DNA from 2 places in the Halomonas sp. ATBC28 genome. Region 1 is predicted to be linked to the other one. Evidence: riboswitches for the same ligand, from Rfam matches in the RefSeq annotation. Region 1 holds a riboswitch; the other holds the start of a gene.
What was found. Region 1 has a riboswitch for thiamine pyrophosphate ahead of tenA (thiaminase II). Riboswitches for the same ligand answer to the same signal wherever they lie in the genome.
Positions count from the first base shown of each region.

Region 2: it holds a riboswitch for thiamine pyrophosphate, as region 1 does, so the genes downstream of both, thiM (hydroxyethylthiazole kinase) here and tenA (thiaminase II) in region 1, are expected to answer to the same signal.

Region 1 is NZ_VCQL01000005.1:69,982-73,710, forward strand. It holds gene thiC (phosphomethylpyrimidine synthase ThiC) at 16-1,920, opposite strand; gene tenA (thiaminase II) at 1,952-2,635, opposite strand; TPP riboswitch at 2,713-2,874, opposite strand; gene E0L35_RS06850 (sulfurtransferase) at 3,173-3,729, shown strand, end outside.
Region 2 is NZ_VCQL01000007.1:67,656-71,384, forward strand. It holds gene E0L35_RS09580 (LysR family transcriptional regulator) at 1-90, opposite strand, end outside; gene thiE (thiamine phosphate synthase) at 87-719, opposite strand; gene thiM (hydroxyethylthiazole kinase) at 709-1,518, opposite strand; TPP riboswitch at 1,542-1,640, opposite strand; gene E0L35_RS09595 (hypothetical protein) at 1,695-2,039, opposite strand; gene gloA (lactoylglutathione lyase) at 2,284-2,820, shown strand; gene E0L35_RS09605 (DUF6164 family protein) at 2,830-3,198, shown strand; gene E0L35_RS09610 (cupin domain-containing protein) at 3,195-3,729, opposite strand, start outside.

The DNA.
Region 1 (3,729 bases):
CGTGCGTTGGTAGATTTAAACTTCCTGATACAGCTCACTCCCTTTGTTGCGGAACTTCTCCGCCTGCTCCTCCATGCCTTTCATCACCGCTTCCTGATCACCGTTCAGGCCGTGCTCATTGGCATAGTCACGCACTTCCTGGCTGATCTTCATGGAGCAGAACTTCGGCCCGCACATGGAGCAGAAGTGCGCCACCTTGGCGGAATCCTTCGGCAGGGTTTCATCGTGGTATTCACGGGCGGTATCCGGGTCTAGGCCCAGGTTGAACTGGTCCTCCCAACGGAATTCGAAGCGCGCCTTGGAAAGCGCGTTGTCGCGCCGCTGTGCCGCCGGATGGCCCTTGGCCAAGTCCGCTGCGTGGGCGGCAATCTTGTAGGTGATGATGCCGGTTTTGACATCGTCTTTATTGGGCAGGCCCAGATGTTCTTTCGGAGTGACGTAGCAGAGCATGGCGCAGCCAAACCAGCCGATCATCGCTGCCCCAATACCCGAGGTAATATGATCGTAGCCGGGAGCGATATCCGTCACCAGCGGGCCGAGGGTATAGAAGGGCGCTTCGTCGCAGTATTCCAGCTGCTTATCCATGTTCTCTTTCACCAAGTGCATGGGCACGTGGCCGGGACCTTCGATCATCACCTGCACATCGTGTTTCCAGGCGATATGGGTCAGCTCGCCAAGGGTCTTGAGCTCCGCCATTTGCGCTTCGTCGTTGGCATCCGCCACCGAGCCGGGGCGCAGACCATCGCCGAGGGAGAACGCCACATCGTACTGCTTGCAGATCTCGCAGATGTCCTCGAAGTGGGTGTACAGGAAGCTCTCCTGGTGATGGTACAGACACCACTTGGCCATGATCGACCCGCCGCGGCTAACAATGCCGGTGACTCGTTTGGCGGTGAGCGGCACATAGCGCAGCAGCACGCCCGCGTGAATGGTGAAGTAGTCCACCCCCTGTTCGGCCTGCTCGATCAGCGTATCTCGGAAGACTTCCCAGGTAAGGTCTTCGGCCACGCCTTTGACCTTTTCCAGTGCCTGATAGATAGGCACCGTGCCAATCGGTACCGGCGAGTTGCGCAGAATCCACTCGCGGGTTTCGTGGATGTTCTGCCCAGTGGAGAGATCCATGATGGTGTCCGCGCCCCAGCGGATACCCCAGGTCATCTTATCCACCTCTTCCTCGATGGAAGAAGTTACCGCCGAGTTACCCAGATTACCGTTAATCTTGACCAGGAAGTTACGGCCAATAATCATCGGCTCGCTTTCGGGGTGGTTGATGTTGTTAGGAATAATTGCCCGCCCTCGGGCGACTTCATCGCGCACAAACTCTGGCGTGATCTCCTCCGGCAAGCTGGCGCCAAAGCTCTGACCTTTGTGCTGGTGGCCCAGAATCCGCTCTACTTCAGCGGTACCTAACGTTTGGCGACGCTGGTTTTCCCGCAGGGCGATGAACTCCATTTCCGGCGTAATAATGCCCTGGCGGGCGTAGTGCAGCTGGGTCACGTTTCCAGGCCGCCCGTCTTTTGTAGAGAGGGCACGCCGCGGGGTGCGGGTTAAATCAAAGCGTAGCTGGGCAAGCGTCGGGTCGTTGGCGCGGCGGTTGCCGTAATCCGATGTTGGCCCCGCTAGAAATTCGGTGTCGTTGCGCTCTTCAATCCAGGCGCGGCGCAGGGCGGGCAGGCCCTGGCGTAGATCAACCTGTGCATTGGGGTCGGTATAGGGGCCGGAGGTATCGTACACCAGCAGCGGCGGGTTCTCTTCGTCAATGCTGCTGGTTTTGGTGGGCGACAGCGAAATTTCCCGAAACGGCACGCGGATATCCGGGCGCGAACCTTCGATATACACCTTACGTGAGCCGGGAAGCGGCGCAATGGCGGCGGCATCGACCTGTGCGGTTTCGGCTAAAAAATGGTTGGTTTTGCTCATTACGGTCTCCATAGTTTGTTGTTGTGCTGTATTAAGCTGTCAGGTCTTGGTCTATTAGCGCTAACCCCATCTGCCAGAAGTCGATTTCCAGGCGAGTGGCATCGCGGAAGATCTTGCTGAGTTCGGCAAAGCGGGCGGGGGTGACATCGGCTAAGCGGGTATTGAGCCATTCAAGCTCTGCCTGCATGGCGGCCTGAAACTCCTCGCCTTCGTACATGGCAATCCAGGCGTCAAAAGGGTTTTGGCTACCGCGTAGGGTAGAGGGCTGGGCGTTCAACCAGTTGGCGATTTCGCCATAGCCCACTAGGCAGGGGGCCAGCGCTACGTGCAGATCGAGCAGATCGCCGCGGTTGCCGGTATCCAATACATAGCGGGTGTAGGCCAGGGTGGCCCTGGCTTCGGGGAGCGCTTCCAGCTCCTGCTCGGAAATCCCCCACTCCTGACAAAAGCCCACGTGCAGGCCCAACTCCACATCCACAATGGCTTTTAAGCCTTCATGGGCCTGGCGAAGATCGGCAAGGGTGGGGCTTTTACAGGCAGCCAGCGCGTAGGCGCGAGCGAAGTGAATCAAAAACAGGTAGTCCTGCTTTAAATAGTGGCGAAACGACGCCTCAGGCAGCGTGGCAGTGCCCAATTGGCACACAAAATCGTGCTCAATATAGGCGCGCCAATCTTCATGAGAGGCGGTGGTGAGATCAGTAAAGCGGTAGCCCATGACTTCTCCGGTGGTAATGATCCGGAGGGGGGCGAAAAAGATCGAGGAAATGGCACTAAGGGAGGCGTGAAATGAAGCCGTGGCCATCGCTTGATCCCTACGCCGGTACCCGCGCTGCGACTTGTGTAAGTAGCAGTGCATTAGCCGGATCAGGTTCAGCGGGACCAGCACTTGGCAGCATTAATTGCTACGCCCTGCGCCATCTCAGCCGGATATCACCGGCACCCCGTCAAGCTGTTCGTGGGTGGAGTGTAGGAGGCGGGTGGGGGAGATGCAAGGGGGGGCTGCCGAATTAGGCTTTGCTTGGTTGTGAAAGAGTGGAGTAGAGTCAAGCTAGAGTTGATAGAACTTCAATGGAAGAGCCGCCATCACTGAAGAAAAAGGCGATATGAACACGGCTCCCGATCCGCTCGACACGCCCGGCGCTCTGCCGTTCGTCGATCAGCATGCTGTGGATTATGTGGGCAGCGTCAACTTGCTGGTGGCGCCCGTCCGCGATCGTGTACTGTTACCTATCGACCTAGACCGGAGAACGCCATGTCTTCCCCCCTTGTGACCACCGACTGGCTTCAGGACAATCTGGATAACGAACATTTGGTACTGATCGACGCTAGCATGGCCAATGTCGTTGGCAAGGAGCCGATTGTTTATGACCGTCCGATGCTGATCCCGGGAAGTTTCCGGATCGACCGGGAAGGAGCGCTTTGTGATACCGGAGCTTCCCAAGCTCACGCCTTCCCGACGGAAGAGCAGTTCACTGCGGAGGTTCGTAGATTGGGCATCGAGCCCGAGAGCCTGGTGGTGTTGTACGACGATCAGGGGATCTACTCGGCACCACGCGCCTGGTGGATTCTGCGGGCTATGGGCCTCAAACAGGTGTTTGTTCTGGATGGCGGCCTGCCGCTGTGGTTGGCCGAAGGGCGGGAGGTCGATTCTGCTTCGGTGGCAGATGCGGCCAAGCATGGCAGCGTGGTTGGCAAACTCGACCACACTCTGGTTCGAGATGCTGCTTATGTTTTCCAGCATCTGGAGGACGAGCGAGTAACTGTCATCGATGCGCGATCACAGGCACGTTTCCTGGCGCAAGCGCCAGA
Region 2 (3,729 bases), on a different contig from region 1:
GCGGGAAATATCCAGCGCTTCAGCAGCGCGGGTATAGCTACCCAACTCGGCTACCCGCACAAAAGCGACGATATGCTCTAACTGATTCATGACGCCGAATCGGCTTGGAAAATCTGAAAAGCGCGCGCTGCCTGGTAAGGGTCAGGCTGGCCACAAATGGCCGATATCACCGCTAAACCGTTCGCTCCCGCGCGCTGTACGCTAATCGCATGATCCGCTTTCAGCCCACCAATGGCCACGCTGGGCAGTGGGCACGCCTTGACCAGCGCCGCTAAACCGCCAAAGCCGATGGGCTGGGCGTGATCTTGTTTGCTCTCGGTGGCAAACACGGGGCCAATCCCGACATAATCGAGTAGCTCAAACGGAGAGACTTGCAGCTGGGCGATAGTATTGATCGACAGGCCAATAATCGCTTGCTCACCTAGCACCCGGCGCGCTTGCTGAACGGCTGCGTCGCTCTGACCGACATGCAGGCCATCTGCCTGGCTTTCTAGTGCCACCTGCAAACGGTCGTTAATGATCAGCGGGACATCGGTGCCCGCCAGAAGCGCTTTTAACCGTTTGGCTTGGGCAATCATCTGTTCGTCGCTGGCATGCTTGTCACGCAACTGCACGATGGTGACACCGCCTTTTACCGCTGCCTCAACCGTTTGTTCCAAACCATGCTCTCGGCAGAGCGTGGCATCGGTGACCAAGTAGAGCGATAGATCAAGCGGCATGGATTGCCTCCAGTTGGGCATAAGTAGTGAGGTCGTCAGGGGTGAGTTGATACAGCGCATCCAGTAGCGCCACTTGAAAACTACCAGGCCCGTTGGCGTGGCTGCCCGCACGCTCCCCTGTGACCGCAAAGCAGGCCAGTGCGGCTACCGTTGCACCCAGTGGGGCATCGCGGTTGGCAGCCACAAATCCCGCCACTAGCGCGCTCAGCCCACAGCCAAGCGTTGTTACGCGGGGCATCAAAGGATGGCCACCGTTAATGCGGTAGTGCTGTGTGCCGTCCGTCACCCAGTCGCTTTCACCGGTCATCGCGACAATACAGCCGTGTTTTTGCGCTAATGCTATTGCAGCGTCCACGGCTTGGTCGGTGGCGGCTGTGGCGTCCACGCCACGGCCTTGGCTAGCTAAACCGTTAAGGGCAAGAATTTCAGACGCATTGCCACGAATCACGCTGGGTTTAGCGGTCAGCAGCTTCGCGCACAGCGTTTGGCGATAGCGCGTGGCGCCAACGGCGACGGGATCTAATACCCAGGGAATGGCATGCTGATCGGCAGTCGCTGTGGCGGTGAGCATAGCGTCAGCCCAGTGGGCAGAGATCGTACCGATATTAATCGACAGCCCCGCGGAGATAGCCGTGAATTCAGCCACTTCTTCAGGCGCATGCAGCATGGCGGGCGACGCGCCGGTGGCTAACAGCAGGTTGGCAGTGCTGTTCATGGCCACATAGTTGGTCATACAGTGAACCAGCGGTGTCACTGAGCGTAGCGTCTCAAGGTAATCGCCAAGCGGGCGTAGGGTCATAGCATCCTCCCGGCAGGGAGGTGGTAAGCGTTACCACGACTCCCTACGCCGGTGTTATCCGGTTCAGGTTCAAAGGGTGCTTCTCAGCCCAACCGTAACGGAGGGCGCCCCTGTCGAGGGATTACTATCCTTGCCTGGAGTAGCCCTGTAAAGCCCCGGATGCGGACGATAGCAATCTAACGAAACGAAATACGCGTACCGTAGGTAAGCATTTCATCAGGTGTCATCGCTTTACCCTCGACCCCAATCATCTCGTCACCACACTGGTCGGCGAAGGTTAGCACGCCGTGGGTCAAGCCCAGTTGGCCCAGGGTATCGCGGATTTCGCCCGTGCCCAGAAAAGTACTGACGTGGCCCTTGTTATCGCTCAGCTCAGACACGCCGTTAGCATGGTGAAAACGCACTTTGTAGATTCCATCCATCGACTCGACTTCAACAATCGGCGAAAAACCGTTGTGAAGCGCATTGGAAAGCTGTTTTAGCGTCAGGTGGTCACCCAGCGTCATATCGATCGCACTCATGGAAAACTCCTGTAGACGCCTCAAAGGTGGGGCATCACTCATGTTGCGGGAACTGCTTTTTGTAAAGCTTATGAAGAATAAGTGTAGGGTTTTTGTTTAGTATTGCCAGTGCGCTTATCGGCACCTCGATACGACACTGCCTACGTGCTTGTAAGGGCTGTTATTATGGCCATAAAGCCCCCATGGTAAGCGGTACGTGAAGCTCAATGGATTCAATGATCAACATCAGCGATAGGAGAGCAAAATGAGTTTTCAAGGCGAGCAGCATCCCGGCGTCGTGGCTACGCCGCCCCAAACTCAAGGGTTTCGTTTAAACCACACCATGCTGCGGGTGAAAGACCCTGAGCAGGCATTGGCGTTCTACTCAAAAGTGTTTGGTATGCAGGTGATGCGGCGGCTGGATTTCGAAGAGATGCAGTTCTCGCTCTACTTCCTGGCCAACCTGGAACCCAGCGACAGCGTTCCGGACGATGCACAAGCGCGTACCGCCTGGACGTTTAGCCAGAAAGGGCTGCTGGAGCTGACCCACAACTGGGGGACTGAAGACCAGGAAGATTTCGCCTATCACGATGGCAATGCCGAACCCCAGGGCTTTGGGCATATCTGCTTCAACGTACCGGATTTGGCAGCGGCCCAGGCGTGGTTCGACGAGCATGACGTCACCTTCGTCAAACGCTCCGATCAGGGCAAGATGAAAGATGTTATCTTCGTTAAAGACCCGGACGGCTACTGGATCGAAGTGATTCAGGCAGACCTGATGGTGGGGAAGAGCGACTCTTGAGGCACGCCAATGGCTGAACTACTGTTCCGGCTGCGCCATGTGACCGACGAAGAGGCCATGGAGGTGCGTGACCTGCTCGCTGCCCATGGCTTTGATACCTATGAAACCCAGGCGGGCTTTTTCCGCCTGGGCGTTGACGCGATTTGGCTGCGCAATCCACATCAGCACGACGCTGCCATCGCGGCGTTAGAAGCCTACCAGGCGGAGCGCCTTGAGCGCGCCCAACGCGAGCACCAGGCGGCGGTTGAGCGGGGTGACGCGGAGACGCTGTGGCGTCGTTTGGCCGCTCACCCGGTGCAGGTCGTGTTAGTACTGCTAGCAGTGGGGCTTATTGCCGCCCTTACGCTGCTGCCGTTCCTGGGTATGTCGCGAAGCTAAGCGGCTGGCAGATGGCCGCGTTTGAGGTACATCATGACGCCATCATCACCGGCGGTAAGTGCCGGAGCAGAACCGCTGGGGTAGCGGCACCAGGTGCCTGCCGTGTAACTCTGTTCGCTATCGCTCAGTGTGCCTTCCAGAATCAAAAACTCCAGCCCGCCCAGCAGCGTGGGGTAGGTAATGGAGGTGCCCGCCGACCAGCGCTCTAGGCTGGTGCGCTCCTGCTTGTAGGTGTGCAGCATTTTATAGGCAATGCGCGGGCGTCGATCAGGCTGCCAGGGCAGCCGATGCGCTGGCACTGCCAACTGTAGCGTGTCGTTGGGGTCAAACTGGTGCAGTTTGACAAATATCAGCGCGCCTTCCTCGCCAATTTGCGGGGTATGGCCGGTGCCAATGGGGTTTCTTAAGTAGCTGCCCGCCGCGTAGCGCCCATGCTCATCGGCGAACACGCCTTCCAATACCAGAATCTCTTCGCCACCGCCGTGGGTATGCCGCTCAAACTTTGTATTGGGGGCGTAGCGCACAAGGCTA